2 regions of the Arthrobacter sp. TJ-238 genome follow, and region 2 is predicted to be linked to the other one. Evidence: predicted binding sites of a transcription regulator. Region 2 holds the regulator's gene; the other holds the start of a gene.
The links. Region 2 encodes HspR, which represses chaperone genes until heat shock. Its sites were predicted from a motif close to AAGTTGAGTCNNNNNGACTCAACTT; they were not measured.
Positions count from the first base shown of each region.

Region 1: the regulator HspR is predicted to act here: its motif matches at 5,870-5,894, upstream of AC4D2O_RS02430 (Hsp20/alpha crystallin family protein).

Region 1 covers NZ_JBZCNH010000001.1:495,976-510,680, reverse strand. Annotated here, with positions in the region: gene budC (meso-2,3-butanediol dehydrogenase) at 86-880, opposite strand; gene AC4D2O_RS02460 (gluconokinase) at 999-1,523, opposite strand; gene AC4D2O_RS02455 (Dps family protein) at 1,634-2,128, opposite strand; gene AC4D2O_RS02450 (SRPBCC family protein) at 2,337-2,873, shown strand; gene pstS (phosphate ABC transporter substrate-binding protein PstS) at 2,928-4,040, opposite strand; gene AC4D2O_RS02440 (hypothetical protein) at 4,115-4,336, opposite strand; gene AC4D2O_RS02435 (SDR family oxidoreductase) at 4,439-5,236, opposite strand; gene AC4D2O_RS02430 (Hsp20/alpha crystallin family protein) at 5,355-5,819, opposite strand; tRNA gene AC4D2O_RS02425 (tRNA-Val) at 6,036-6,109, opposite strand; gene AC4D2O_RS02420 (DUF2630 family protein) at 6,288-6,539, shown strand; gene AC4D2O_RS02415 (haloacid dehalogenase type II) at 6,539-7,207, shown strand; gene AC4D2O_RS02410 (flavodoxin family protein) at 7,303-7,911, shown strand; gene AC4D2O_RS02405 (ABC transporter permease subunit) at 7,925-8,656, opposite strand; gene AC4D2O_RS02400 (AAA family ATPase) at 8,726-9,292, opposite strand; partial or broken gene AC4D2O_RS02395 (ABC transporter ATP-binding protein) at 9,335-9,453, opposite strand; gene AC4D2O_RS02390 (hypothetical protein) at 9,581-9,835, opposite strand; gene ku (non-homologous end joining protein Ku) at 9,832-10,671, opposite strand; gene AC4D2O_RS02380 (SRPBCC domain-containing protein) at 10,740-11,246, shown strand; gene AC4D2O_RS02375 (ATP-dependent DNA ligase) at 11,323-13,836, shown strand; gene AC4D2O_RS02370 (phosphoketolase family protein) at 13,874-14,705, shown strand, end outside.
Region 2 covers NZ_JBZCNH010000004.1:109,223-123,927, forward strand. Annotated here, with positions in the region: gene AC4D2O_RS09415 (DUF2252 domain-containing protein) at 1-609, shown strand, start outside; gene dnaK (molecular chaperone DnaK) at 749-2,620, shown strand; gene AC4D2O_RS09425 (nucleotide exchange factor GrpE) at 2,623-3,282, shown strand; gene AC4D2O_RS09430 (DnaJ C-terminal domain-containing protein) at 3,442-4,440, shown strand; gene AC4D2O_RS09435 (heat shock protein transcriptional repressor HspR) at 4,491-4,919, shown strand; gene AC4D2O_RS09440 (hypothetical protein) at 5,051-5,617, shown strand; gene AC4D2O_RS09445 (PspA/IM30 family protein) at 5,669-6,370, shown strand; gene AC4D2O_RS09450 (DUF5655 domain-containing protein) at 6,327-6,905, opposite strand; gene AC4D2O_RS09455 (SDR family NAD(P)-dependent oxidoreductase) at 6,994-7,677, shown strand; gene AC4D2O_RS09460 (YcaO-like family protein) at 7,740-9,341, shown strand; gene AC4D2O_RS09465 (polysaccharide deacetylase family protein) at 9,341-10,174, shown strand; gene ppk2 (polyphosphate kinase 2) at 10,326-11,207, shown strand; gene AC4D2O_RS09475 (rhodanese-like domain-containing protein) at 12,351-12,779, opposite strand; gene AC4D2O_RS09480 (Lrp/AsnC family transcriptional regulator) at 12,873-13,331, shown strand; gene AC4D2O_RS09485 (NmrA family NAD(P)-binding protein) at 13,512-14,405, shown strand; gene AC4D2O_RS09490 (putative quinol monooxygenase) at 14,491-14,705, shown strand, end outside.

The DNA of each region.
Region 1 (14,705 bases), on a different contig from region 2:
TCTTCTCCGGCCGCACCGTGGGCCGTTCGCTCGCGGCGCTGCTGCAGCGCCGGGCCGACGGGTCGTACCGGACGTCGTGGACCTCTCAGGCCTGGGCCGGCTGCCCGTTGCTGGCCATCGTGCCGCCGTCCACGGGGAGCACCACGCCGGTGATGAAGCGCGCGTCGTCGCTCGCGAGGAAGGTGATGGCGGCGGCGACCTCCTCCGGCAGGCCGCCGCGCCCGAGCGCGATGCGCGCGGCGAACTCGTCGGAGAGCTCGTGCGGCTCGCCGTCATCGCTCGTGAGGTCCGTCCAGATGAAACCGGGGGCGACGGCGTTGACCCGCACGCCGTCCTTGCCGTGGTCCAGGGCGACCGCGCGGGTGAAGTTGCTGACCCCGCCCTTGGCCGCGTTGTAGGCGCTCATGCGCCAGTCCGCGGCCAGGCCGGAGACGGAGGAGACGTTGACGATGCACCCCTTGCTCTCCACCAGGTACTCCAGGGCCGCCTTCGTCCCGTAGAACACGCCGGAGAGGTCGGTGTCGATGACGCGGTGCCAGTCCTCGACGGTCGTGTCCTGGACGGTGCCCTGGGTGATGGTGCCCGCATTGTTGACGAGGACATCGAGGCGGCCGTACCGCTGCACGGTCTCCTGCACCATGACGGCCACCTGCCCGTAGTCGGCCGAATCGGCGGCCACCGCCGTCGCCTGCGCGTCGGGCAGGGACGCGACGACGGCGTCGATCTTGTCCGCGACGGAATCCGTCAGGACCACCCGGGCCCCCTCGGCGACGAAGCGCCGGGCCGTCGCCTCGCCGATGCCCGAGCCGGCGCCGGTCACGATGACGACCTTCCCGTCGAACCTCTGCTGCATGACCGCGCCGCCTGGTCCGGGGTCCATTGCCATGCTCCTCTCGTTCCCTCCACCGTGGCATCGGGCCCATGCTCCCGCAACAACCGCAGGTGCTCCCCGCAGGAGCGCCGGACCTGCTAGCGGTCCTGCCGGCGGGTGCGGGGGGCTACCGGCACCCGGACACGAGATCGAGCCTGTCGATGACGGTGGCCGTGACGGCGTCGGGCGTGCCGGTGTTCTCGATCCGGGCGCCCTGCTCGTCCGGCTGCAGGGGCTCGAGGGTGCTGACCTGGGAGGGCAGGAGTGATTCCGGCATGAAATGGCCGCTGCGGGTCTTCATGCGCTCGAGGATCAGGCCGGTGTCGCCGAGCAGGTGCACGAACCTGACGCTGCCCTCGGCCTGCAGGAGGATGTCCCGGTAGGAGCGCCGCAGGGCCGAGCAGGTCACCACGGTGCTGCGGCCCGCACGGGCCTGGGCGGTCATCCAGTCCCGCAGGGAGCCCAGCCATGGCCAGCGGTCCTCGTCGGTGAGCGGCGTCCCGGAGCTCATCTTCGCGATGTTGGCTGTCGGGTGGAATTCGTCGGCCTCGGCGAAGGTCCAGTCGAGCTGCTCGGCGAGGCGCGTGGCGATGGTCGTCTTGCCCGATCCGGAGATCCCCATGACGACCACGTGGCAGGGACGTGCTTCCATGTGCGGTGTCCTTCTCTGGTGGCGGGACGGGCGCGGGAACCCCACCCCGGACGCGGGAAGGGAGGCACCAGTCGGTGCCTCCCTTCCTATCAGACGAAGGATGCCGTGCGTCAGACGGTCGCGTTCTCCGTGCCGACGGGCGTGACGACCTCGGCGGTCGGCTCCATGTTCTCGGCGTCGACCATCCAGGCGTACTGCTCGAGCTTCGCGATGAATCCGTGCAGCAGGTCCGCCGTCGTGGGGTCCTCCTCGTCGATCTGGTCGTGGACGTCGCGCATGGTGTTCACGGTGGCGTTCAGCATGTTGACCACGAGGCCCACGGTGTCCTTGGTGGAGACGAGCCCGGCCGGGAACGGCTGGATCTTGGTGCCCTCGGCGACGGCGACGCTGCGGCCGTCGGGCACGGCGTGCAGGGCGCGCATGCGCTCCGCCATCTCGTCGGCGAAGGCACGGGCGTCGTCGATGATCTCGTCCAGCTGCAGGTGGAGGTCGCGGAAGTTCTTGCCGACCACGTTCCAGTGGGCCTGCTTGCCCTGCAGGTGCAGTTCGATGAGGTCGACCAGGACGGCTTGCATGTTGTCCGTGAGGGTGGGTGAAGCCTTCATGAATCCTCCAGTGCTAGATTTCCTGCTCCGGGCGGGTTCCGGACACGCCGATTCCCGCCGTGTGGACTCCTTTCACCCTAGACCTGCGCGTTGGTCAATTCCAACCGATCTGCCTACGCTAAGGGGACTTATGGTCAGCCGTGCTCGGCCCCTGTACAGGGGCAGCGACGGCGCCGGAGTCTCTACGAGGAGGAACCTTTTGGCTTCAGTGCAGGAATCTATCGACGTAGCAGTACCGGTCAGCACGGCGTACAACCAGTGGACCCAGTTCGAGAGCTTCCCCCAGTTCATGGGAGGGGTCGAGTCCATCACGCAGACCTCGGACACACGGACACATTGGGTGACGAGCATCGGCGGGGTCCGGCGCGAGTTCGACGCCGAGATCACCGAGCAGCACCCGGACGAGCGCGTGGCCTGGAAGAGCACCGACGGCGAGTCCCACGCCGGCGTGGTGACCTTCCACCGCCTGGACGCGAACACGACGCGGCTCATGGTGCAGATCGACTGGCACCCCGAGACCTTCACGGAGAAGATCGGCGCCGTGGTGAACGCCGACTCCGCCCAGGTGAAGGGCGACCTCAAGAGGTTCAAGCAGTTCATCGAGAAGAGCGGTGGGGAGACCGGCGCCTGGCGCGGGAATGTCGACGCCCCGCCGACAGGTGGCGGGGACGCCGCGCCGGCGAACGATGCGCTGCCCGACACGTCCACGAACGACCCCGATTCGGGAGGGCCGCGCGTCGGCTGACGCACGTGCCCGAGGACGAGGCGGATCCCTGCGGGGGTCCGCCTCGTCCGCGTCCTAGGGGATCTCGCCGACCTCCACCGACGCGATCGCCTCGGTGGCCAGCTGTGACAGTTCGGGCGAGAGGGGGGAGCTCTTCGCCGCGTCCGCGGCCGCGGCCTGCCCCTCCGTACTGACCGCGTAGGTGCCGAAGGCGCGGACGACCTCGGCCGTCGCCTCGTTCTCGTAGCGCGAGCAGTACACGTGGTAGGAGACGAGGACCAGCGGGTAGACGCCGGGGGCAGTGGTGGCCCGGTCGAGGTCGAGTGCGATGTCGTAGTCCGCGCGGCCGGGGACGCGGCTCGCGAGGTCGACGGCGGCCGCGGCCGCTTCGGGGCCTGCCGGGACGTGGGCGTCGCCGACCTTCAGGGACACGCGGCCGAGGGGATCCCCGACGGCGGAATCGTCCGCGTAGGTCACGGCTCCCGCGGTGGCTGCCACGGTACTGACCACGCCGGCGTTGCCCTTGGCGTTCTCGTTCCCTAGTGCGGACGGCCAGGAGCCGTCGGGCTCCTCGGTCCAGATCTCCGGCACCACGGCATGCAGGTAGTCCGTGAAGTTCTCGGTGGTGCCGGAGTCGTCGGACCGGCTGACCGCCGAGACGGGCAGCGCGGGGAGGTCCACGTCCGGGTTCTGGGCCGCGATGGCGGGATCGTCCCACGTCGTGATGTCTCCCCGGAAGATCCGCGCCACGGTGGCGGCGTCGAGCTCCAGTTCCGTGATGCCGGGCAGATTGAACGCGATGCTGATCGGGGAGATGTACGCGGGGATGTTGAAGGCACCGCCCGGCCCGCAGGCCTGTGTCGACTCGGCGAGCTCCTCGTCACTGAGGTACGCGTCCGAGCCGGCGAACCCCACGGCCCCGGCGAGCAGCGCACCGCGTCCCGCGCCGGAGCCGTCGGGCGAGTACTGCACCTGCGCGCGCGGGTGGAGGGTGGTGAATCCCGAGCGCCAGGCGTCCATGGCCGGTCCCTGGGCCGAGGATCCCGCGGCGGTCACGGCGCCCTGCAGGCTCGTGTCCCCGCGCTGGGCCGCCGCTTCCTGCTCCGGGCCCAGCGGGTAGTCGGAGCCGCAGGCCGTGAGACCGAGGACGACGGCGAGGGACAGCGACAGGGGTGCACGGGTTCTCACCTCCGCCACGTTACAGGTGGCGAAAAGGTGAACCCAAGATGGACATCAGGTGGACGGGGTGTTCGGTCCCCGGATCAGCCGCGGCGCAGGCGGTAGCCGTCGCCCCGGTGCACGAGCCGGCGGCCACCACCGTCATTCAGCTGGATCCACACCACGGACGCGTCGTCGGTCCTCATGTCCAGGACTCCGCGGAGCTGCGTCCCCGCCGCGTGCTGGAGCGTGACGTGCTCGCCGCGCTTGAAGCCCGACCAGTCCTGCAGGTCGGCATCACTGGCAGGGGGGAGGGGGGTGTCCATGGCGGGCCTTTCGCAGGGGTACGGGACTCCCACGCTAGCCACGCCTCCTGAACGCGGCATGAACGTGCGCTGAAGACTGTGGTGTTCCTCACACTTTCCTGATCAGAGAGTGCGCCAGTCCCCGCTGGTGAGGTGCGATCCGGCCTGCGGGCCCATCAGGAGCATGCCGCCGTCGACGACGAACGACGCGCCGTTGACGTAGCTGGAGGCGCCGGATGCGAGGAAGGCGACGACGTCGGCGATCTCCTCGGGCGCTCCCGGCCGGCCCACGGGGATGCCCGGGCGGTCCATGGTGCGGGGATCCTGGTCCGCCGACGCATTCATGGGGGTGTTGATCTCTCCGGGCAGGACGGCGTTCGCCGTGATGCCGCGGTCGGCCAGTTCGAGCGCGATGGTGCGGATCAGCCCGCCGAGGCCGTGCTTCGAGGCGTCGTAGGCCGCCGAGCCGACGCGCGGCTGCTCCTGGTGGACGCTGGTGACGGCGATGATGCGCCCACCCTTGCCGCCATCGATCATGTGCCGGGCTGCGCGCTGGATGCAGACGAACGCGCCGTCGAGGTTGGCGCCCATGGTGCCGCGCCAGGTGTCCCAGTCGGTCTCCATGAACATGGTGCCGCCGTTGACGCCCGCGTTGTTGATGAAGACGTCGAGGCCGCCGAGCTCCTGGGCGAGCTGATCGACGACATCGCCGCACGCCGGGGCGTCCGTGGTATCGAGCTGCGCGACGGCGGACCGGACGCCCTTCTCCCGGACGAGACGCGCGGTCTCCTCGGCACCTTCCTGGTCGGAGTGCCAGGTGATGCCGACGTCGCAGCCGGCCGCTGCGAGGGCGACGGCCGTGGCCCGGCCGATGCCGGAATCGGAGCCTGTGACGATTGCTTTGCTGGGTGTGAAGTCCATGACCCCATCCTTCGTGCCCGGCGCGTACCCCCGCAAGAGGGCTCACGACGAAGTACCCCCGGGCGGGAAGCCCGGGGGTACTGGTATGGGTGCCGGTCGGGGGTACTCGCGGCGGGGGTCAGGACTCGACGGCGCCCTGGGTGCCGGAGTCCGAGTCCTGGACGGCGCCGGCGTGGAGCGGGGTCGACGCCTCTCCGCTGACGATCTCGATCTTGCGCGGCTTGGCGCGCTCGCTGACGGGGATCATCACGCTCAGGACACCGTTCTCGTACCGGGCGGAGATGCCCTCGGTGTCGACGCCCTGGCCCAGGCTGAGCTGGCGGAGGAACGAGCCGCTCTCGCGCTCGCGGGTCAGCCATTTGACACCCTCGGCGCTGCGCAGGGTGCGCTCCGCGCGGATGGTCAGGAGCTGGCCGTCCACGTCGATGTCGACCGAACCGGGATCGATGCCCGGAAGATCCGCGGCAAGGACATAGTGGTCCTTCTCGCGGTAGAGGTCCATCGGCATGAGGCGGAGTCCGGGACGGCTCTCGAGGAGGGCGCCGGCAACGCGGTCCAGCTCGCGGAATGGATCGAACTTCATGGCCACTGGAAACAACTCCTTCGCGTATGCCACCGGTGGGTGGATTCCTGGAGTTGAGCGTCCTTCGCTCAACTACGAAAATATTAGCACTCGACCCCTATGAGTGCTAAGCCCCGGTCCGTTCGCCCAGAACGAACACGCGGTCCGCCAATGCAGAAGGCCCGCACCGACGAGTCGGTACGGGCCTTCTGTGGTGCTGTCTCCAGCTGATCCCCGTGCCTGCGCGGGGCCTCGATCCCCGGGCCTTCCGCGTGTGAAGCGGATGCTCTACCAGACTGAGCTACACAGGCAATTGGTTCTCCAACAGCTTAGGGCATCCGGGCGCCGCGCCAAATTCCCCTGCGACGCCTTTCCGGCTCCCGGGCACGTCGGTGATCGTGCTGGTCAACCGTCCGCGGCCTCAGTAGCCTGAAGGAAAGCCTGCTGATCATCCGGCACGCCGGGACGGCGACGACGAAGGGACGCACCATGGACAACCAGGACATCCTCCAGCGCATCCAGGCACTCGTGCAGGAGGAGCACGAGCTCCGCGAGCAGCCACAGGACGCCGGCGCCGCCGAGGCCCACCAGGACCACGCCGCGCGCCTGAAGAAGGTGGAGGAGGACCTCGACCAGTGCTGGGACCTGCTCCGCCAGCGCCGCGCGAAGGCCGATGCGGGAGAGGACCCCGCCGAGGCCGACGCCCGTCCCATCAGCCAGGTGGAGGGGTACCGCCAGTAATGGCGCTGCCGGTGGTGCTGTTCGACGTCAACGGCACCCTCTCGGACATGGATCCCCTGTCCCAGCATTTCAAGGAGATCGGCGCGCCTCCGCAGCTGGCCGCGCTCTGGTTCGCCTCGGTGCTCCGGGATGGTTTCGCGCTCACCGCAGCCGGGCGGAACCCTGCGTTCAAGGAGGTCGCCGAGGGTGCACTGCGGGCGGTCCTCACGGACGAGATCCTCAACCGGGACCTCGACGACGCGGTCGCCCACATCCTGTCGTCGCTGCAGGGGCTCGCGGTGCACCCGGACGTGGTGGAGGGCATCCGTACCCTGGCTTCCGCAGGCTTCGGCGTCGCAGCGCTGACCAACGGCGCGACGGCGACGGCGGAGGCACTCCTGGACCGGGCCGGTGTCCGGGATCAGGTCCTCGCCGTCCTGTCGGTCGAGGACGCGCCGCGCTGGAAGCCCGCGCCCGAGTCCTACGCCTTCGCCCTCGGTGCCCTGCAGCGGGAGGCGGGCGACGTCGTGCTCGTCGCCGTCCATCCCTGGGACATCGACGGTGCTGCGCGTGCCGGGCTCCGGACCGCCTGGCTGAACCGCGACGGCTCGCCCTATCCCTCCGCCATGGCGGCACCCGATCACGAAGTACCCTCGATCACCGAGCTGCCCGGCGTCCTGCGGGCCTGAGGGCCGACGGCCACCCATCGCACGGTGGCCGTCGCCGAATCCCCCACGACCGGCCTGCACGCCTGCGGCCGCGATTCCCACCAGGAGGAGTACCCATGCAAGGCCTGACCGCGTTCGCTCTCATCTGCAGCCTCACGCCATCCCCCGCACCGTCCAGTTCCGACCTGATGGCCCGGCACATCCTCGACCGGTTCGCCGAACGGGGCATCGCCACATCCAGCGCACGTGTGGTTGATCACAACGTCGTGCCCGGGGTGCAGAAGGACATGGGCAACGGGGACGAGTGGCCGGTCCTCCGCGAGAAGATCCTCGCCGCCGACATCCTCGTACTGTCCACCCCGATCTGGGTGGGCCACCCCTCCAGCCTCGCGCAACGGGTGATGGAACGGCTCGACGCCGATATCGCCGAGACGGACGAGGAGGGGCGCCCCGTCATGGCCGGCAAGGTCGCCGTCGTCGCCGTGGTGGGTAACGAGGACGGTGCCCACAAGACGGTCGCCGACATGATGCAGGGACTGAATGACATCGGCTTCTCCCTGCCGTCGCAGGGCTCCACCTACTGGGTGGGCGAGGCCATGCAGTCGGTCGACTTCAAGGACCTCGCCGAAGTGCCCGAGGTGGTCGCCACGACGACGGCGGGTGTCGTCCGGAACGCCGAGCACCTGGCGAAGTTGCTGCGCCGGGAGAACTTCCCCCTGGAGTGACGGGCGGGCCCTGCTACCGGCCGATGTCGCGACGGGACAGCCCGACGACGGCGGCCAGCACCAGGGCGCCGCACAGGCCGAGGATGAGGGCCATCCCCCCGCCGGCGCCGTTCCCGAGGCCGTTGGCCAGCGGCGCCGGGGAGAAGGCCCAGTCATAGGGTGAGAGGTTCTTCATCCACCGTGCCGCCTCCGCCTGGTTGCCGAGCGCGTTGAAGGCGTAGCCGAGGACCGCCACGGCAGCGCCAGCCGCGACCGACGCCGTCCGGGAACCGGTCAGCGCGCCGGCGGTGATCGCCGCCAGCCCGCTCAGCAGGGTCAGCAGGTACAGGGCGAACGTCCCTGCGACGGCATGGCCCGCCGGGATCCCGAGCTCCGCGGGGCCGTCGAGCGCGAGGATGGCCACGAGCAGCACTGCGCACACGACGGCGAGCCGCAGGCCCAGCGCGAGGGCCGCCTCGAGCGCGACCTGCTCACGGGTGACACCGTGCGCGAGGGTGAGTTCGAGGGCGCCGCTCTCCTCCTCGCCGCCGATCGCCGCCGCCCCCCAGCCCACCGCGGCGATGGTCAGCAGGACGAAGCCGATCAGCCCCAGGAGGGTGGCCTGCGCGTAGCCCGCGCCGGTGGTGATCAGGTCGAAGCCGAGGGTGGAGACGAGTTCCGGAGGCAGGGACGAGATCATGGACTCGAGCTGCCCCGAGGCGCCCATGGACGGATAGATCGGCAGGTAGAGCAGGCTCGCCGCCACGAGCCCTGCGGACCAGCCGGCCAGTCCGACGCGGGAGCGCTGAGGGTGTGGCGCACGAGGGGCAGGGTGCTAGTGGCCATGGTGTGCTCCGGCCGGCACGGGTCCGGGCCGCCCGTACAGGCCGAGCACGGCCTGTTCGAGGTCCGGTTCCTCGATCACGATGTCCTGCAGCGCGAGTTCGGCCACGAGCGGGATGAGGGCGGCCGGCGATCCCGAGAGCCGACCCTCCACGACCACGCGTCCGCCGGGAGCAGCGGGTGCGCCCATCGAGAGGATCTCGAGACCGGCGAGGTCCAGGGCCCGGGCCTGCGCCTCGGTCAGGGTGCGGTCCAGCTCGATCCGCACCGAACGGGGGGCCTCGTCCCGCAGGTCCGCGACCCGCGCGGAGCGGACGAGGCGTCCCTCGCGGAGGACGGCCACGTGGTCGGCGCCGTGCTGTACCTCGGAGATCACGTGGGAGGACAGGAAGACGGCCTGATCGAGGGCCTTCGCCTCGCGGACGAGGGCGAGGAACTCGCGCTGCACGAGGGGATCGAGGCCCGAGGTCGGCTCGTCGAGGACCAGCAGCTCGGGCCGGTGCATGAGCGCCTGGACCAGGCCCAGCTTCTGCTTGTTGCCCTTGGACAGGGCGCCCACACGAGCCCGAGGATGAGGCGCATGGTGGTGGTCTTGCCGGCACCGTTGGGTCCGATCACCCCCACCACGCTGCCGGGCTGCACGGTGAGCGACACGGCGTCCAGCGCGGAGCGCGTCCCGTAGCGCTTGGTCAGGTCCCGTAGCTCCAGTGCATGCTGCATGGTTCCTCCGACGGACGGATGCTGCCGGCGGCCGGGACATCGGGATCCTCGACGGTGGCGATGGAGCCGTCGAGGAGCATGCTAGACCCGTGGTCGGGACTGGACAAGGGAGCTGCCGCCCGTCGTTTCAGCGGGCCTTACGGGAGAGCCAGGACAGGGTCAGCGCACCGGAGCTGCGCCGGAACCCGCTCTTCCCGGAGATCACCTCGAGCGCGGCCCAGACGGCCAGGCAGAGCGAGCTGGCGAGGCGGAGGCGCTCACGGTTCCGTTCCTCCAGGGCCATGAAGGACGCTGCACCGAACAGGGCCCATCCGAGGATCGGCGCGTTCGGTGTCTGCACCACGGTCTGGCGGCCGAGGCTGTCGGTGAAGAATCCCATCACGCGCCCTTCTTCTTGGAGGCGCCGGTGGCCTTCGTGCCGCCGGCCTTCTTCTCGCGGTTCTTCTCGACGCTGCGGCGCAGGGCCTCCATGAGGTCGAGCACGTTGTCGCCGTCGTCGTCCTCCCTGGCCGCACCGAAGGTCTCCTCGGTGTCGATCGTGTCGCCCTTCTCGATCTTCGCGTCGATCAGGGTGCGCAGCTGGACCTGGTAGTCGTCGGTGAAGTTCTCGGGGTCGAAGTCGGTGGAGAAGGAGTCGACGAGCGCCGCGGACATCTGCTTCTCCTTGGCGGAGATGCGCACCTTCTCCTCGAGGGCCGGGAAGGAGGCCTCCCGCACCTCGTCGTCCCACAGCAGCGTCTGGAGCATGAGCACGTCCCCGCGGACACGCAGCGCCGCCAGGCGGCTCTTCTGCCGGAGGGAGAACTGCACGATCGCGGTGCGGTCCGTCTCCTGGAGCGTGCGCCGCAGCAGGACGTACGCCTTCGTCGAGGTGCTGTCGGGCTCGAGGTAGTACGCGCGGTCGAACATGACCGGATCGATCTGGTCGCTCGGCACGAACTCCACCACCTCGATCTCCCGGCTCCTCTCGACCGGCAGGGACGAGAGGTCCTCGTCGGTCAGCACCACCGTGTGCTCGCCGTCGTCGTACGCCTTGTCGATGTGCTTGAAGTCGACCACCTCACCGCAGATCTCGCAGCGGCGCTGGTAGCGGATGCGGCCGCCGTCCTCGTCGTGGACCTGGTGGAGGGGGATGTCGTGGTCCTCGGTGGCGCTGTAGACCTTGACGGGCACGTTGACCAGCCCGAACGCGACCGCTCCCTTCCAGATGGCTCTCATGGGTCAAGTCAACACCAAGCAGGCTTAGTGGGCCAGAGGGTGCCGGCCGCCCGCCCTAGACTTGGGAGGTGACCTCCGAGACCGTAGAGCCCATCGTCAGCAAGACCACCAGCGACGACGGCGCCACCGTGCTGCGCCTGGAATTCCAGTTCGCGTTCCCGCCGACCGTGCTGTGGAAGCACCTGACGGAGGCCGAGAAGCTGAAGTACTGGTTCCCCTGCGAGATGGAGTTCGAGCCGCGCGCAGGAGAAGAGATCCTGTTCCGGTACGCCGACCAGAAGCCCCTGCGCGGCGAGGTGCTGGAGGCCGAGCGGCCCACGGTGCTCGCCTACACGTGGGAGCGGGACAGCCTCCGCTGGGAACTTGCGCGGACCGCCGACAACGGATCGCAGCTCGTGCTGCTCCTGACCCCGGGCAGTCCGCGGCACTCGGCCACCATGGCCGCCGGCTGGCACCTCACCATCGCCGGACTGGACGACTTCCTGAACAGGCGCAGCCTCGGGCAGGACCCGGCGCTGTGGGACGTCTACGTGGCCCGGTACCGCGAGCAGTTCGAGGACCGCGACCAGGGCTAGGGCCCGGCGGGCGCCGTAGGGGTGCCCGGCCGATTGGTACTGGACCGCCCCCGGGCCCGCGGTCGAGACTGGGGGCATGGCTCCTCCGCGCACGGCCCGGCAGCAGACCGTCACCGTGGACGGACGCACGCTGCGCCTCTCCAATCTCGACAAGGTGCTCTACCCGGTCACGGGTACCACCAAGGCGGACGTGCTCGCCTACTACGCCGCCGTGGCGCCGCACCTCATCCGGCACGCGCAGCACCGGCCGGTCACCCGGAAGCGCTGGGTCCACGGCGTCGGGACCCCCGAGGAGCCGGGCGAGGTGTTCTTCCAGAAGAACATCGACGACAACGCTCCCGCCTGGGTGCCGCGCCGCGCGATCCAGCACAAGGACCACACGAACGTCTACCCCCTGGTGGAGGACCTCGCAACGCTCACCTGGCTGGGGCAGATCGCCGCGCTCGAGGTCCACGTGCCGCAGTGGCGTTTCACCGAGGACGGCGGCCGGGGCAACCCGGACCGCCTCGTCCTGGACCTCGACCCCGGGACCGATGCAGGGCTGGCCGAATGCGCGGCCGTGGCGCTGCTCGCGCGGCCGATCCTGCAGGGCATGGGCCTCGAGCCGTTCCCCGTGACCAGCGGCGCCAAGGGGATCCACCTCTACTGCGCCCTGGACGGCCGGCAGACCTCGGAGCAGGTGTCCGCCGTCGCGCGTGAACTCGCCCGGGCCCTCGAGGCCGACCACCCCGACCTCGCCGTCAGCGACATGAAGAAGGCGCTGCGCCCAGGCCGGGTGCTCGTCGACTGGAGCCAGAACAACGCGAACAAGACCACCGTGAGCCCCTACTCGCTCCGTGGGCGCTTCGAGCCCACCGTCGCCGCTCCGCGGGCGTGGGAGGAGCTCGACGGCGAGGACCTGCGGCAGCTGGACCACGCGGAGGTGGTGCAGCGCCTCCAGGAGTCCGGGGACCTCCTCGCTCCCGCGACTCCGCCCCTCACGGCGAGCGACGAGCAGGTCCCCGGCCGTGCCGCTGGTGCGCCGTCGGACCGCCTGTCCACCTACCGTGCCATGCGGGACGCCGCGAAGACGCCCGAGCCCGTCCCCGACGCGGTAGGCCCTGCCGGGGGCACCAGCTTCGTGATCCAGCAGCATCACGCACGCCGCCTCCACTACGACTTCCGCCTGGAGCACGATGGCGTCCTCGTCTCGTGGGCCCTTCCGAAGGGACCGCCGCTGACGCCGAGCAGGAACCACCTGGCGGTCCAGACGGAGGACCATCCGCTGGACTACGGCTCGTTCGAGGGAACTATTCCCCACGGGGAATACGGCGCGGGTGAGGTGACCATCTGGGATGCGGGGACGTACGAGTTGGAGAAGTGGCGTGAGGGCAAGGAGGTCATCTGCACGCTCCACGGGCGGGCGGACGGCGGCCTGGCGAAGGGCGGGACGGCGATCCGCCGCTACGCGCTCATCAACACGGGTGGCGGATCGAACGGCAAGAGCAATTGGCTGATCCACCTCATGAAGGACCAGCCCGCGGAGGCGCAGCAGAACAGGGGCGGCGGCGGGCCGGCGTCCCCGGACACGGAAGCCCAGGAGACGCGGCAGACGCGGCAGACGCCGGTTCCCGCCCGACCCGGACCGGCGGTCCTCCGGCCCATGACGGCCACCCTCGGTTCCGAGGAGGCCATCCCCGACCCCGATGCCTGGTCCTACGAGATGAAGTGGGACGGGGTGCGCTGCATCGCCGTGGTCAGGGACGGCGCGGTGACCCTGACCAGCCGCAACGGCATCGACACCACGCCCGTCTACCCGGAGCTGGGGGACCTCGGGGACCTCGTCCATGCCGGGAGCGCCGTGCTCGACGGCGAGATCGTAGCCCTCGACCGCCGCGGCCGGCCGGACTTCGGTCTGCTCCAGACGCGCATGAAGCTCACGCACCGGGCCGAGATCGACGTCGCCCGCGGGGTGACGCCCGTGCGCCTCATGCTGTTCGACCTGCTCGAGTTCGACGGCACCGACCTGACCGGGCTGGAGTACCGCCAGCGGCGCGAACTGCTCGAGAGGGCGGTGGACCCCGCGGAGGACGGTCACGTGCAGGTCCCCCCGGCCCTCGATGCGACCCTCCGGGAAGCCGTCGAGGCGAGCCGGCAGCTGGGGCTGGAGGGGATCATGGCCAAGCGCCTCACGAGCGACTATCAACCCGGTGCGCGGTCGTCGTCGTGGGTGAAGATCAAGCACCTGCGCACGCAGGAGGTCGTGGTGGTGGGCTGGCGGCCGGGCAAGGGAACCCGCGCCTCGAAGGTCGGGTCACTGCTCGTGGCCGTGCCCGACGGCGTGGACCTGCGCTACGTGGGCCGCGTGGGCTCCGGCCTGACGGAGCGGGACCTCGCGGAGGTCGGAGCCCGCCTGAAGAAGCTGGGCCGGAAGACCGCCCCACTCACCGACGTGCCCGGGATCGACGCGTCGGACGCCCACTGGGTCCGGCCCGCCCTCGTGGGTGAGGTCCAGTACAGCGAACACACCGGCACAGGCCGCCTGCGACATCCCGTCTGGCGGGGCTGGCGGCCGGACAAGACGCCGTCCGACGTCGTCGTCGAACTCTGAATCCGCACGCACCGGAAGTATCACCTAGGAGGCATACATGAGCGGTCTCGATATCCAGGGGTTGGACGCGTGGTGGCGGGCAGCCAACTACGTCTCCGTCGGCCAGATCTACCTGCGGGACAACGCGCTGCTGACGCGCCCGCTCGCCGGTGAGGACGTGAAGGCGCGGCTGCTCGGCCACTGGGGCACCACGCCCGGGCTCAACTTCGTCTACACCCACCTCAACCGCGTGATCGCGGAGCGCGGGCAGGAGATGCTGTTCATCGCGGGCCCCGGCCACGGTGGGCCCGCGGTGGTGGCCAACGCCTGGCTCGAAGGGACCTATTCCGAGGTCTACAGCAGCATCGGCACGGACGGCGCGGGGCTCAACGCCCTGTTCCGGCAGTTCAGCTACCCCGGCGGCATCCCGTCCCACGCCGCACCCGAATCCCCCGGGTCCATCCACGAGGGTGGTGAACTGGGGTACGCGCTGATGCACGCCTACGGGGCCGTCTTCGACAACCCCGGTCTCGTCGCGGTCGCGGTGGTGGGTGACGGCGAGGCGGAGACCGGGCCGCTGGCCACGAGCTGGCACTCGCACAGCTTCGTGGACCCGGCGGTCGACGGCGCCGTGCTGCCGATCCTGCACCTCAACGGCTACAAGATCGCCAACCCGACCGTCCTGGCCCGCATGCCCGAGGACCAGCTCCGACAGCTGATGTACGGGTACGGGTACGAGCCGCACTTCGTCACGGTGACCGACCCGTCGGCCACGGAGGCCGCGCACCGGGACTTCGCCGCCGTCCTCGACGCCTGCATCGACGACATCCACGCCATCCAGGACACGGCCCGCACCTCCCCGGCCGGGACCGATGAGGGCGCCGCCCGCT
Region 2 (14,705 bases):
GTCTTCTACCGGGTCAAGGGGATCGTCGGGAAGAAGGGCTTCGGGATCGGCAGCGCAGGGCTGCCCACGTACAACGTGCTCATCGAGGGCTTCGACGAGGCGCAGGAGAACGACATCATCCTCACCCTCAAGCAGTCGAACATCGCCGCACCCAGCCGCATCGTGGAGGACGAACGCGTCCGTGGCTTCTTCGACGACGACGGACACCGCGCCGTCGTCAGCCAGCGCTCGCTGCAGACCCACACCGACCCGTTCCTCGGCTACACCTCGATCCGCGGCGTCTCCTACGTGGTGTCGGAGCTCTCCCCGTACAAGCGCGATCTCTCCTGGGAGGACCTCACCGAGCCTGAGCAGATGGCCCCCGTGCTCGAGGCCCTCGGCCAGGCCACGGCGAAGATCCACTGCTCCACGGACGAGGACAGCGACCACGACCTCGTGCCGTTCCGCACGGAGACCGCCATCCTCGCCGCCGTCGGGAACTCCCGTGACGGGTTCATCGAGGACATCGTGGGGTTCGGCGAGGCCTACGCGGAGACTGTGCGGCAGGATCACGCCCTCTTCGTCGACGCCTTCCGGGAGGGCCTCATCACTGCCGTCCCCGCTACCTGAGGAGCAGGGGTTGAGTCAAGGGGACTCAACTTCATTTTGCTCCTCGACGCGGCGCGACTATACTTGAGTGCAGAACGCTCAATCCACGCGCCCGGCGGATGAGCGCCTCGCAAATCCCGGGCAGTCGAAAGGAAATTGCATGTCACGTGCAGTAGGTATTGACCTCGGAACCACCAACTCGGTCGTCTCGGTCCTCGAAGGCGGCGAGCCCACCGTCATCGCGAACGCCGAGGGCGCACGCACCACGCCGTCGATCGTCGCTTTCTCCAAGTCCGGTGAGGTCCTGGTCGGCGAGATCGCCAAGCGCCAGGCCGTCAACAACATCGACCGCACCATCGCCTCGGTCAAGCGCCACATGGGCACCGACTGGAACGTCGGCATCGACGGCAAGAAGTACACGCCGCAGGAGATCTCCGCGCGCATCCTCCAGAAGCTGAAGACCGACGCGGAGAGCTACCTCGGCGAGAAGGTCACCGACGCCGTCATCACGGTGCCCGCCTACTTCAACGACGCCGAGCGCCAGGCCACCAAGGAGGCCGGCGAGATCGCAGGCCTGAAGGTGCTGCGCATCGTCAACGAGCCCACTGCGGCGGCCCTCGCCTACGGCCTCGACAAGGGCAAGGAGGACGAGCTCATCCTCGTGTTCGACCTCGGTGGCGGAACGTTCGACGTCTCCCTGCTCGAGGTGGGCAAGGACGAGGATGCGTTCTCCACCATCCAGGTCCGCTCCACCTCCGGTGACAACCGCCTCGGCGGCGACGACTGGGACCAGCGCGTGGTCGACTACCTGCTCTCGCAGGCCAAGGCCAAGGGTGCGGACCTCTCGAAGGACAAGATCGCCCTGCAGCGCCTGAAGGAAGCCGCGGAGCAGGCCAAGAAGGAACTGTCCTCGGCGACGTCCACCAACATCTCGCTCCAGTACCTCTCGGTCACCGCGGACGGCCCCGTCCACCTGGACGAGCACCTGTCCCGTGCCAAGTTCCAGGACCTCACGAAGGACCTCCTGGACCGTACCAAGAAGCCGTTCCAGGACGTCATCGCCGAGGCCGGAATCAAGGTCAGCGACATCGACCACATCGTCCTGGTCGGCGGTTCCACGCGCATGCCCGCTGTCGTCGAACTCGTCAGGGAACTCGCCGGCGGCAAGGAGCCCAACAAGGGCGTCAACCCGGACGAGGTCGTGGCGGTCGGCGCCGCACTGCAGGCCGGTGTGCTGAAGGGTGAGCGCAAGGACGTGCTGCTCATCGACGTCACGCCGCTGTCCCTCGGGATCGAGACCAAGGGCGGCATGATGACCAAGCTCATCGAGCGCAACACGGCCATCCCGACCAAGCGCAGCGAGACCTTCACCACCGCGGACGACAACCAGCCGTCCGTGGCCATCCAGGTCTTCCAGGGTGAGCGCGAGTTCACCCGTGACAACAAGCCGCTGGGCACCTTCGAGCTGACCGGCATCGCGCCGGCTCCGCGCGGCGTCCCGCAGGTCGAGGTCACCTTCGACATCGACGCCAACGGCATCGTGCACGTGTCCGCCAAGGACAAGGGCACGGGCACGGAGCAGTCGATGACCATCACCGGTGGATCGTCCCTCTCCAAGGAGGACATCGACCGCATGGTGCGCGAGGCCGAGGAGCACGCGGCGGAGGACAAGCAGCGTCGCGAGGCCGCCGATACGCGCAACGGTGCCGAGCAGCTCGCCTACTCGGTGGACAAGCTCATCGCCGACAACTCGGACAAGCTGCCCGAGGACGTCCGGACCGAGGTCCAGGCCGACGTCGACGCCCTGAAGAAGGCGCTCGAGTCGCAGGACAACGACGCCGAGGTGAAGACGGCCTTCGAGAAGCTGCAGGCCTCCCAGTCCAGGCTCGGCGAAGCGATCTACGCCTCCGCCCAGCAGGACGCGGGCGCCGCAGGCAGCGCGCCCGCCGACGACCAGCCTGCCGCCGCAGGTGCCGACGAGGACATCGTCGACGCCGAAGTGGTCGACGACGACATCAACGAGAAGAAGTAGCCATGCCGCACCACGGAAACGAAGAAGAGCACGCGTCAGAGCCGGTGAGCTTCCGCGACAACCGGAAGATCGACCCTGAGACCGGCGAAGTCCGTGGGCAGCAGAACGACGCCGGCGCTCCGGCCGCGGAGGAATCCACGGCCGGAGAGCAGGCCGCACCTGCCGGTGACGCCTCCGAGGGGGACGCCCTGGCCCAGGCCGAGGCGATCCTGAACGAGGCCGGCGCCGAGGGGGACAACCCGGCGGTGGACGTCGTCGCTGAACTGCGCAACGACCTGCTCCGCCTCCAGGCCGAGTACGTCAACTACCGGCGCCGCGTGGAGCGCGACCGCGATGTCGCCCGCGATCAGGCGGTCATCGGCGTCATCAACACGCTGATGCCCGTCCTCGACGACATCGACGCCGCACGCCAGCACGGCGATCTCGCCGAGGGGCCCTTCGCGGCCATCGCGGGCAAGCTCGAGAACGCCCTCAGGACGTACGAGCTCACCCGCATCGACGAGGTCGGCGTCGCCTTCGACCCGAACATCCACGAAGCGCTCATGCAGCAGCCGAGTGCGGACGTCCAGGCCGACAGTGTCAGCCAGATCCTCCGCGTGGGCTACCGCAAGGGCGAGCGCGTCCTCCGGGCCGCGCAGGTCATCGTGGCGGTTCCGGAGTAGTCAGCACCATGAGCGCCGGGACAGTCCCCGAACGGCGGCAACGAAATTCCTGCGGGCCTGGCGGCCCTTGGAATATTGAAGCCGCCTTCCTCGGGGACTGCCCCGGCTTCCGCCGCTTACGCACCTCTCTATCGAAAGAACGACGAAAGGAGACGCCCATTGGCTAGTCAGGATTGGGTCGACAAGGATTTCTACAAGATCCTCGGTGTCTCCAAGGACGCTTCCGACACCGACATCAAGAAGGCCTACCGGAAACTCGCCCGCAAGTACCACCCCGACCAGAACCAGGGTGATGCCGCGTCGGAGAAGACGTTCAAGGACGTCTCGGAGGCCTACTCGGTGCTGTCCGACGACGAACAGCGCCAGCAGTACGACGCCATCCGTGCGATGGGCGGTGGAGCACGGTTCTCGGCCGGCGGCGCCGGTGGCGGAGCCGGCGGCAGCGCGGGCTTCGAGGACATCTTCGGGAACCTCTTCGGCCAGGGCGCCGGCACGGGCACACGCCAGCGCACCGGCTTCTCGAACAGCAACCTGCCCCCCGAGTTCGCCGACCTGTTCGGCGGCGGTGTGGGCGGCAACGGCTTCCCCGGCGGCTTCCAGTCCACGCGTCCGCAGAAGGGCGCCGACCGGACGGCCAGCACGACCATCTCCTTCGCCGGATCGATCAACGGCACCACCATCGGCCTGCGCGAACCCTCGGGAGAGCAGATCGACGTGCGCATCCCCGCGGGCATCCGGGACGGGCAGAAGGTCCGCGTGAAGGGCAAGGGGCAGCCGGGCCAGGCCGGTCCGGGAGACCTCATGGTCACCGTCTCGGTGAAGGACCACCCGCTGTTCAAACGCGACGGCGACAACATCCGTGTGCACGTGCCCGTCAGCTTCCCCGAGGCGGCGCTCGGCGCCCAGATCGAGGTTCCGACGCTCACGGGCGAACTGGTGAAGATGAAGGTGCCCGCCGGCACGCCGTCGGGCCGAACCCTTCGGCTCAAGGGCCGGGGTGTGAAGACGTCCAAGGGCACGGGCGACCTGCTCGTGATCGTCGACGTCGTCGTCCCGCAGAACCTGTCCAAGGAGGCCGAAGCCGCGGTGGAAACGTTCCGCGACGCCACGAAGGACGCCGACCCGCGCGCCGGGCTCGCCGCGAAGGCGCGCCTGTAACAGTACGCTCGAGCAACCGCCGGAGCACCGGTGATGGAAGGAGGCCAGCCATGGACTACACGATGCCCATCTATGTCATCTCGGTGGCCGCCGAGCTCGCCGACATGCACCCGCAGACGCTGCGCCAGTACGACCGGCTCGGTCTCGTCACTCCCAGCCGGGCACCCGGCCGGGCGAGGCGCTACTCGCAGAAGGATGTCGGCACGCTGCGCGAGATCCAGAAGCTCTCCCAGGAGGGCGTGTCCCTCGAGGGCATCCGCCGCATCCTCCAGCTCGAGAATCAGGTGGCGGCCCTGCAGGCGCGCGTGACGGAGCTGTCCTCCGAACTGGCCTCCCGCCGGATCCACGCCGATTCCAGCCGCGTGTTCGCCGCCGGCCTCGCGGGCGACGTCGTCACGCTGGCCCGCGGCCAGCGTCCCCGCCCCCGCAGCCAGGCGCTGGTCGTCTGGCGCCCCGACACCGAGCGCACCGCGAACTAGCCGCTGCTGCCTGATGCGACCGCTGTCGTACCCGGAGGTGCTCCCCGGAGGTCTTCGCCACCGGGTGCCGGTGGAATTTGTCAGGGAGCGCGGGCAGACTTGGAAGATGGAACCCTTCCCGAAGGCACGTCATGTTTGAACTGTTCGTCGAGGCCCTCGCGATCGGGGCCGGCGTGCTCGCCGTCCTCGGCGCGGGTACGGGCATGGCAGGGTGGCTCGTGGTGCGCAAGGTGAGGCGATCGCACATCATCGAGCGCACCAGGGACCGCGGCATGCTGGCCGCCCGCGCCTATGCGCCGGACAAGCTGACGCGGGAGCCCGCGCGGTTGATCGGCGACCTGAAGCGTTCCTCCCGCGCCACCCACCTCGCGCTTGCGGAGGCCGCGGCGCAGGGACGCCCCGTCGGCGACCTGCCCCGCGCCGCGGCCGAGATCGACCAGGCCGCGGCCTCGCTCGGGACCATGCTGCGCGCGGCAGACCGCGAGCCGAACCGCGCCCTGAAGCAGGAGTGGACCACCGACCTCGCAGCGCAGGCCCGGGCGCTCGACGAGCTCTCGGCGGATCTGCGCCGGTGTCTGCTGCAGACCTCCCGGTCCATCGACACCCTCCAGCTCGACCAGGCCACGAACCGTCTGCGCACCGAGATCTCCGCCATGGCCACCTGGCGGGACAGCTACGGGAACCGGCAGGCCTGGTGACCGGTTGGACCAGGTAGACGCACTCCACTCACCGACCCGGGGGTCCCCACCGTGACGATCAAACGCCGTATCACGCGCATCGTGCAGGCCAACCGTTACGCCGCGGCCGAGTCGAAGGAGGACCCGCGGGCGCAGGCGCAGGCCGCGCAGCAGACCCAGCGGGCACTGCTCGACCAGGCGCGGCGCGGCGCGGCGGATGTCGCGGCGCACCACCACCGCGTGGGCCTCGCCGCGAACGAGGCCGCCGACTACGTGAACCGGGTCGAGGCCGCAGCGGCCGCCGCGGTGCAGCGGGGGGACGACGACGCCGCCCGGGCCGCCATCCGTGAGTCGATGACCGCACGGCGCCGCCTCGAGACTCTCACCCGGCAGTTGCGCGAGGCGGAGCAGCAGGCCCGCCGGCTCCACGACGACGTGCGACGGCTCGAGCAGCGCGTACAGCAGAACGCGATGGAGTACGACGCCATGCTGGCGCGTCGGGCTGCTGCGCAGGCCGCCATCGGCGTCCATGACGCGCTGGCCTCGTCGAGCCGCGAGGCGGCGGCGATCGAGGCCGCGCGCCGCAACGCGGAACTCGAGGTACGGCGCTTCGAAGCGCAGGCGCAGGCCCGCGAGGAACTGTCGTGGACGGATCCGTCCTCGCCGCGCCTGCAGCAGGCGTTCGAGGAGCTCGAGGCGGAGGCGGCCGCCCAGCAGGAACTCGAGGAGCTCAAGCGGAGGAACGACCGAGGCTATCCTCCCGTGCAGCGCTGAGCGCCCGCAGGAGGGCGTCGTCGACGTCGTCCACGTGCCGCAGGCGGATGCGCCAGGCGAACGGCTCCGTGGTGCGGACCGGTTCGAGGCCGGGCAGGTCCGGCACCGCCAGCCGGAAGAACACGTCCACCGCGGTTCTGGTGCTCGGTGTGAGCTGCGCGAACTTCCGGCGAGGCGTCTGGAGGGAGACGTAGGTCTTGCGCATCTGGATGGTGACCTCCGGGGTCTCCGTGGCCCAGAGCAGGATCCTGTCGGCGAGCGGCCTGAGAGCCGGTCGGTCGGCGTACTGGGCGGCGTAGAGCTCGTCGGCGGAGAGCCGGAAGAACTCGGGGAGCCCGAAGACCTCCCAGTCGATGCTCATCAGGTTGTACCCGGTGATTCCCTGGTCCTTCAGCCAGCGGGACAGCTCCTCGCGGGTGCTGATCCCCGCCGAGCGGGCATCAGCAGCCCAGTCCGCCGGGGTCCGGCCCGTGGTGCGGAGCAGCCGCGCCGCATTCGTCCCGACCATGGCCTGCCAGCTCCGCATCTCACTCATGCCCACACTGTAACGGGACCGGCAGGGCTCGGAACCGTTCCGGGGCACACCCCCTGGGGGTGCCGGAGGGCGTTGCTACACTCGGCGCATGACCGAGCTGAGCGGTGCCCATGTCCTCGTCGTCGGCGCCACCGGGGTCCTCGGTGCCGAACTGTCACGGCAGCTCGCGGCGGAGGGCGCCCAGCTCACCCTGTCCGGCCGGTCCGAGGACAAACTAGCGGGCCTCGCGGAGGAACTCGGCGATGCCGTCGTCGCTCACGCCGCAGCGGATCTAGGCAGGCCCACGGGACCGGCAGACATCGCCGCCGCCGTCTACGGGCGACCCCTCGACGGCCTGGTGTTCGCCTCCGGTGTCGTGGCCTTCGGTCCTGCCGTCGAGGTGGACGACGACACCCTCGACGAGCTCGTGCTCGTCAACCTCCTCGGCTACATGCGGCTCATCCGCGCGGTCGCCCCCTCGCTCGGAAAGGGCTCGTTCATCGCGCAGATCAGCGCCGTCGTGGCCGAGAGCCCCACGGCGGGCATGGCCGCGTACTCGGCCACCAAGGCCGGGCTGAGCGCCTACGGGAAGGCGCTGACACTGGAACTGCGTCGGCAGGGAGTCCGGGTGCTCGACGCGCGTCCACCACACACCGAGACCGGACTCGCCACGCGGCCCATCGCCGGCGAGGCACCGCGGCTGCCGCAGGGCAAGGACCCGGTGGACGTCGCAGGGCGCATCGTCGCCGCTATCCGCGACGGCGAGCGGGACCTGCCCTCCACGGAGTTCTAGCACCGGCAGACGTCGGATCCCGGCCTCCTGCGCCCGCCAGGGGTGTGTGCTCTACTGGGGGCATGATGCACAGGAGCACCGGTTCGCCGTCGACGGCCGGATCGCTCACGGCGGCCGCGGAGGCGTACGAGGCCGCGCTGCCGGGATTGCGCGCACAGTTCGCCATCGACGGCCTCGACCGTTCGGGTGTCCCGACGTGGGCCACATGGTGGCGGAGCGGGCACTCGGGTGCCGGGATGGGTGGCGTCGGCTACGGCCCCTCGGCGGCACAGGCGCGCGTCGGCGCCCTGGGTGAGACCGTCGAGAGCGTCTTCTCCCACCTGGCGTTCGCGCGCCTCGAACGGACCACCGGGTCCTACACCGATCTACGGTCGCGGCTCGGCGTGGAGCGGGTCGCCGATCCGAGGACGCTCGGGCTGCCGGCGGGCTCCGCCTACCGCGACGACATGGCACTGACCTGGGTGCCGATGCGGCGCGCCCGCTCCGTCCCGGCCGGGGACCGCCCCGGCCGGGACGGCAGCACCGGCAGCACCGGCAGCACCGGCAGCACCGGCAGCATCGGCCCGCCGACCCTCGAACTCGACGGGGAGACGGTGCTCGTGCCGGTGGACCTCGTGGCGAGCAGCCCCTCCGAGCTGGGCCACCACGACACGGGGGAGCGGCTCCTGATGCCCGTGGCGAACGGCATGGGCGCGGGGACGAGCCTGCGGCAGGCCGTCCTCCACGGCGTCCTCGAGATCCTCCAGCGCGACGGCAACGGCCTCTCCTTCCGGGCTCTCGACCGCGGCGCCGTCGTCGAACTGGGACCGGACGACGGCGACCGCGAGACGCGCGAGGCGCTCGATGCCCTGCGCGCCGCCGGGGTCGACGTCATCGTGAAGATCGCCTCGATGGACCGCGGGGTGCCGAACGTGTACGTGGTGGGGCACGCGCCCGGGGACGATCTCGTCGTCGCCACGGCCTGCGGCGAGGCGGCACACCCCGACCGCGACGTCGCGCTCCGGAAGGCGGTCCTCGAGTTCGCGTCCGCCCGGGCCCGCAAGGCGTTCATGCACGGCCCACTGACCGCGGTCCGTGAAGTCGCGCCGCAGGACTACCTCGGCGATGCGCTGTCGGTCGTCGACCCGGCCGCCGAGGAGCCGCGCGTCCTGGATGCGACGGTGACCTGGCTGACCGTCGGCGCGGAGCAGGACGCGGTGGTGCGGGCCCGCCTCGATGCCACGATCTTCTCCCGCCGGTCGGTCGTCCGGTTCGGTGACCTGCCGACCGATCCGACGGCGGACCCGTCGGTGATCCTCGCCGGGTACGGCCTCGAGATCCTCGTGGCCGACCTGACCCCGCCGGAGGGGCGCGGGGACGGCGCGGCCCGCGCGGTGAAGGTCGTGGTGCCCGGCACCGAGGTGGAGACGGTGGCCTACGGCCGGATCGGTGAGGCCGGCGTCCGCAGACTGGTCGAGGACGGCCGGGACGATCTCGCGCGCGTGGGCGGGCGGCCCGACGGCGACGGGTGGCGTGAGGTCATCCTGACGCCCGACGCCGTGGAACGGCTCGGCGGTCCGGCCTGGTTCGACCGCGATGCCGTCGAGGCGACGGCCGACGGATTGCTGCCGATCTACCGGGAACCCGGCCGGCATGCCGCCCGACGCGCCCTCGGTGAGCGTTGATGCCCCCGGCGGGATCCGGCGGACCGGTCGACGCCGGCGGGAAGGCCGACGAGCTCGAGACCTACATCCTCGACCAGGGCGAGCGACCCGGGGGAACCCCGGTGGTACTGCTCGACGACGCCGCCGTCGCGGCCGGTGCTGATCCGTCCGCGCTGATCCCGGCCATCCTCGATCCGTTGCCCGAGGTGCTCCGGCGGCCCGCTCCGTTCAGCTACGAGGCCTACGTCCTGCAGAGCGTCCTCGGGGAACTGCTGCTCGGGAGTGTCGGCGCCGGGTGGTCCCGGGACGAGCTGTCGGCCATCCCGCGCCTGACCCTGAACTTCCACGACGTCGCGCAGGACCACCGCGAGGCCGTCCACGAGCGCCTGCACAAGCTCGCGAGCCTGCGGAACCTCCTGCAGGACGGGGGGCCCGCGGAATCGCCCCCGCGGGTCATGGTCCTCCTGTTCGACGGGTACAGGGACGCCGCGGAGATGGTCGTCCCGATCTGCGAACGGCTCGCGCTGCCCGTCCTGGTCCTGCCCATCGCCCTCGAAGTGGAGGACGATCGTGCCGGGACGCTGAGCGACGACGAGCTGAGCGCCCTGGCGCAACGGCACGAGCTCGGCTTCCACACGCTCACCCACCGCATGGCGGACGAGATCACGCCCACCTCGGCGACCGCCGAGGTGACCGACGTCGTGCACCGGCTCACCGGTATGGCCGGCCGCGCTCCCCGCGTGGGCGCGTGGTGCGGGGGAGCACGCTTCGACGAGCGCCTGCTCGGGAATCAGCGCCTGCGCGAGCTAGGGGTCACCGGACTCATCTCCAACTGGTCCTGGGAGACCATCTAGGCGGACACTGTTCGAACCAGCCGTGCTGAGCTACTGACCGCTTCACCAGCTCGCACTGGCAACCAAGTCACGTCGGTCGTCCCGCCAGGCCATGAGTACTACGAGTGGAAACACCTCCTGAATTGCTCAGGTCTGGGGCAGGATATGAGGTGTGGTCAAGAAAACGCCCGACGAGGCGAGCCCCCAGGTCCTATCCAAGAAGGAGTACGCAAAGGAACTGCTGCGATTGCAGGAGGAACTGGTCGCCTTGCAGGAGTGGGTGCGCACAACCGGGACGCGGCTGGTCGTTATTTTCGAAGGGCGCGACACAGCCGGTAAGGGCGGAACCATCCAACGCATCAGCGGTGCGCTCAACCCGCGCTCGTGCCGGGTTGTCGCACTCCCGGCGCCGACGGAGCGCGAACGATCACAGTGGTACTTCCAGCGTTACATCGCCCATCTACCGGCGGCCGGGGAAATGGTGCTGTTCGACCGGTCCTGGTACAACCGCGCTGGCGTGGAGCGGGTGATGGGGTTTTGCACCGACAAACAGTATGCCGACTTCGTCGACACGGTGCCCATGCTCGAGGATGCGCTAATCTCCGATGGAATCGTGCTGGTGAAGTACTGGTTGAGCCTCTCCGATTCCGAACAACGCCGTCGATTTCAGGCCCGCATCGACAATCCGGCCAAGCGTTGGAAGCTGAGCCCGATGGACCTCGAGGCACAGGCCCGGTGGGTTGACTACGCCGAGGCAAAGGACAAGATGTTCGAGTTCAGTGACACCGAGCGCAACCCGTGGTGGGTGGTGGACGCCGACAACAAGAAGGAAGCGCGGCTCAACCTGATGGCCCATCTGTTGTCGCTGCTGCCTTATGAGCAACCTGAGTTGCCGGACATCGAGTTGCCCGAGCGCCAGAACCGGGCTTATGAGCGGCCGCCGTTGGACCGCCAGCGGTTCGTACGCCAGCGCTACGAGATCGAGAAGTCGGAAAAAGCATCGAAGGGCAAGAAAAAGGATTCTGCCCAGCAAAAGTCTCGACAAGGGGACTGAATCTACGGGCATCTTCGAGCGAGTGCTCGCATCCCTGAGTACGAAGGGAGATGACTGTACTCGGGGCTTCCTACGACGCAGCGGCCGATCGCACAGCACAAGCGGAATTTGGTTGCGCTCCACCCGTGGCGCTGGTCGTGGCCGGAAGAATGTTCCTGCACTGCGACGATCTCGTCTCCTCCTGGGATGCGTCGGTTCTCCTCGAAGTTCCTTTCGATGAGACCGAGGGACGAATGGCGATCCTGCAGCGTGCAGACAGGCCGGGTCATTCGTACGCAGCAGGGACGGTTCGCTACCGCACAAGGGCGCCGGCTCGGTATCCCGGAGCACCTCTTGGAGGAGTACCTTCATGACAGCACAACGACCACGCGCAGGACGATGTTGTCGGGCGTGGGCGAGAACATCCGCTTCACGCTTCCCGCCGCATGGAGTGACCACCCGGGATAGGCCACCGTGCTGGTAGGAGTCAAAGAACGCAACCTCATGCACGACTCCGCAAGGCTCACGGCCTCAGCGCTTCCGGGCAGCGTCCTGCAGACAGCGGGAAGCGCAGCTCACGACATTCCGTTGAGTCGACCCGCAACCTTCGCGGCCACGTTAAACCGCCATCGCATCAGCCGTCGAGTGCAACATGACAGAGGCAGCAGGTCTACCTCGACGGTCCTCCGCCGGTCATTCTGCTTGCCGGCTCGATTGCGTTAGGACTCGGTGTTGCCGCACTCGCTCTGCTGGTGCTGGCATGGATCATCCGTAGGACCACACACGACGCATCACGACCCCGAGCTGAATTGCCTTGTCCGCTGAGGGATCGCTGAGCAGCGGCTGCATGGGGCAGGATGGGCGCGATGATTATTGAACTGCGGCCTTGGACGTTCGGGGATGCTCCCACCTTTTCCGTCTCGAGCTAGGTCATCGGGTCAATAATCCAGCGTCCTGCACAGTAGCTACCCGGGCCGGGTTCATCGTCGAAGGAATTGAGCGCCAGAAGCTGCAGTACGGACCCGAACGATTCGATGTGGAGACGCACGCCCGACTCCAGGCCGACCCACGGCCGGACATGGCACCCATCCCGACCGTCCGCTGACCGATCGGCCTGCGGGCGGCCTAGCATGCTTGGTACTCGAGCGCCCGATATCGCGTTCGTCATGCCGGGGCGTGGACGGGTGCTGTCAGGGGATCGGGTGAACGACGCCCGCGCCCTTCATCACTCACCGTGGCGAGACCCTCGCGGGACCAGTACTCGAAACCACCGATCAGCTCGCGCACATTCATATAGCCCATCGACACCAGAATCGATGCGCCGCGGGTGCTGCCGTTGCAGCCTGGTCCCCAGCAGTAGACAACGATCGCAGCATCCAGGGCGGGGGCGACATCAGCGATGCGTGCTTCGAGCTCTGCGTTCGTAATGTGGGCGGCGCCCGGGATACGGCCCTGCCTCCACGAAGCGGTCGAGCGAGTATCGATCACGATCGGACCAGGACCAGACGCACGCTCAGCAGCGAGATCCGCAGGGTCAGTTTCATAGGCGAGCTTCGCAGCGAAGAAGTCAGCGGCGGAAAGAGAAGTAGACATGTATCTATCGAATCTCTTCTCACGCTTCCTTGGAACTGCACATCAACCGTGTAGAAGTGCTCACAGGGATGATCCCGCGGTAGATTCACCGTTATGCCATCGAACCCACGGCTGGACCTTGATGCAACTGATGAGGCGATCATCCATCATCTGCAGCAGGACGGACGGACAAGTGTTGCGCAACTCGCTCGAGCCATCAACCTCTCGCCGAGCGCGACCAGCGATCGTCTCCGACGCCTCACCGATGGCGGGGTTGTCACTGGGTACTCGATCACGGTGGATCCTGAAGCTCTCGGGTACGCCGTAACGGCGTTCGTGCGACTGGCCTACCCCACCGGCAACTACAAGCCGTTCCACGACCTCGTCGACTCGATGCCCGAGATCATCGAAGCACACCACGTCACCGGGGCGGACTGCTTCATCATCAAGGTCCTGGCCCGCTCGATGCGCGACCTCGAACGCATCACTGGTCGCCTCGCTACCCTCGGTGGAATCACGACCAGCGTGGTCTACTCAAGCCCTATTCCCGCACGACATATAACTCCTGCCTGACATGGGAAGCACCGTCCCTTCGCGCGTCCTTGTGTCGATTTCGTCAGGCGAGTCCGTGGAGGGATCCTTGAACGGATGTGAGGGGCCGCCGGCCTTCGATGTCCTGCTGGAGTGGCGAGACGTATACCCATCCTCGCTCCTGGTCCTTCTTCGAAAATCGGCAGACAAAGAGATATCCGCATGGCAGGCGACGTAATTCTGGTAACCGGTGCAACGGGAAATGTCGGCAGAGTAGTCGTCACAGAACTGTTGGCGGCCGGGTCACGCGTTCGTGCAGCCGGGCGCACCTCGGAGTCCGTGACCCGGATGTTCGGCGACAGGGTCGAGGCTGTTGCCCTTGACTTCACCGACGACAGCACCTGGGTTGCTACGTTCGATGGGGTCCGGCGGATGTTCCTCATGCGCCCACCACATCTGGGCAGACCGAAAACACAGATCATTCCGGCACTTGAATACGCACGCAGCCACGGCGTCGGGCACATTGTGTTCCTCTCCCTTCAAGGGGCCGAGAAGAACAAAGTCGTCCCCCACGCCGCCATCGAAGCGTGGCTGCGCGGGTCCGGCCTGGCATGGACGTTCGTGAGGGCCTCGTTCTTCCATCAGAACCTCTCAACAACGCACCTGACCGACATCCGGGACCGCGACGAGATTCTGGTCCCGGCCGGGCGTGGTGCCACAGCTTTCGTCGACGCCATGGATGTCGGGGCTGTGGCCTCAGCAGCCCTGCTGGACCCCGCCGGACACGGGGACATCGCCTGGACCGTCACCGGTGGCGAAGCCCTGACCTATGAGCAGATCGCCGCAATTCTCACACATGAGCTCGGCCGTTCCATCCGCTACACCCGTCCGGGAGTCTTCTACTACCTCTGGCACGCACACAGAGTCCTGGGCATGCCGTGGGGCATGGCCGTCGTTACAGCAGCCATTTACACCGCAGCCCGGCTCGGCCTCGCCGGCGGACTGACAGATACGGTCCACCAAGTTCTGGGACGGGAACCTCTCAGCTTTGCTGGCTTCGCCCGACGGGAACGCGATACATGGAACCCCAACACGCCCGAAGAGCAGTCCGCATGAAAATTGCACTACTCGGGGCCACCGCATGCACCAATGCCTTGATCCTGACCCAAGCACTCTCCGAGGCCACCACCTCACCGCCTCCATGAGCAACGTCTTCTTGAGTGGTCAACTCGTCTGCAGCGACCGACACCAGGCGGCGGTAGTCGCAGAGCTCCTTCCGCTCCACATCGAGCTGACGCGCGCTGAACAAGGGTGCCTTTCCTTCGAGGTGAATCTCACCCAGGACACGCTGGTGTGGGAGGTCGACGAACACTTTCGGGACGCGGCATCGTTCCGGGCACACCAGCAGCGAGTCGC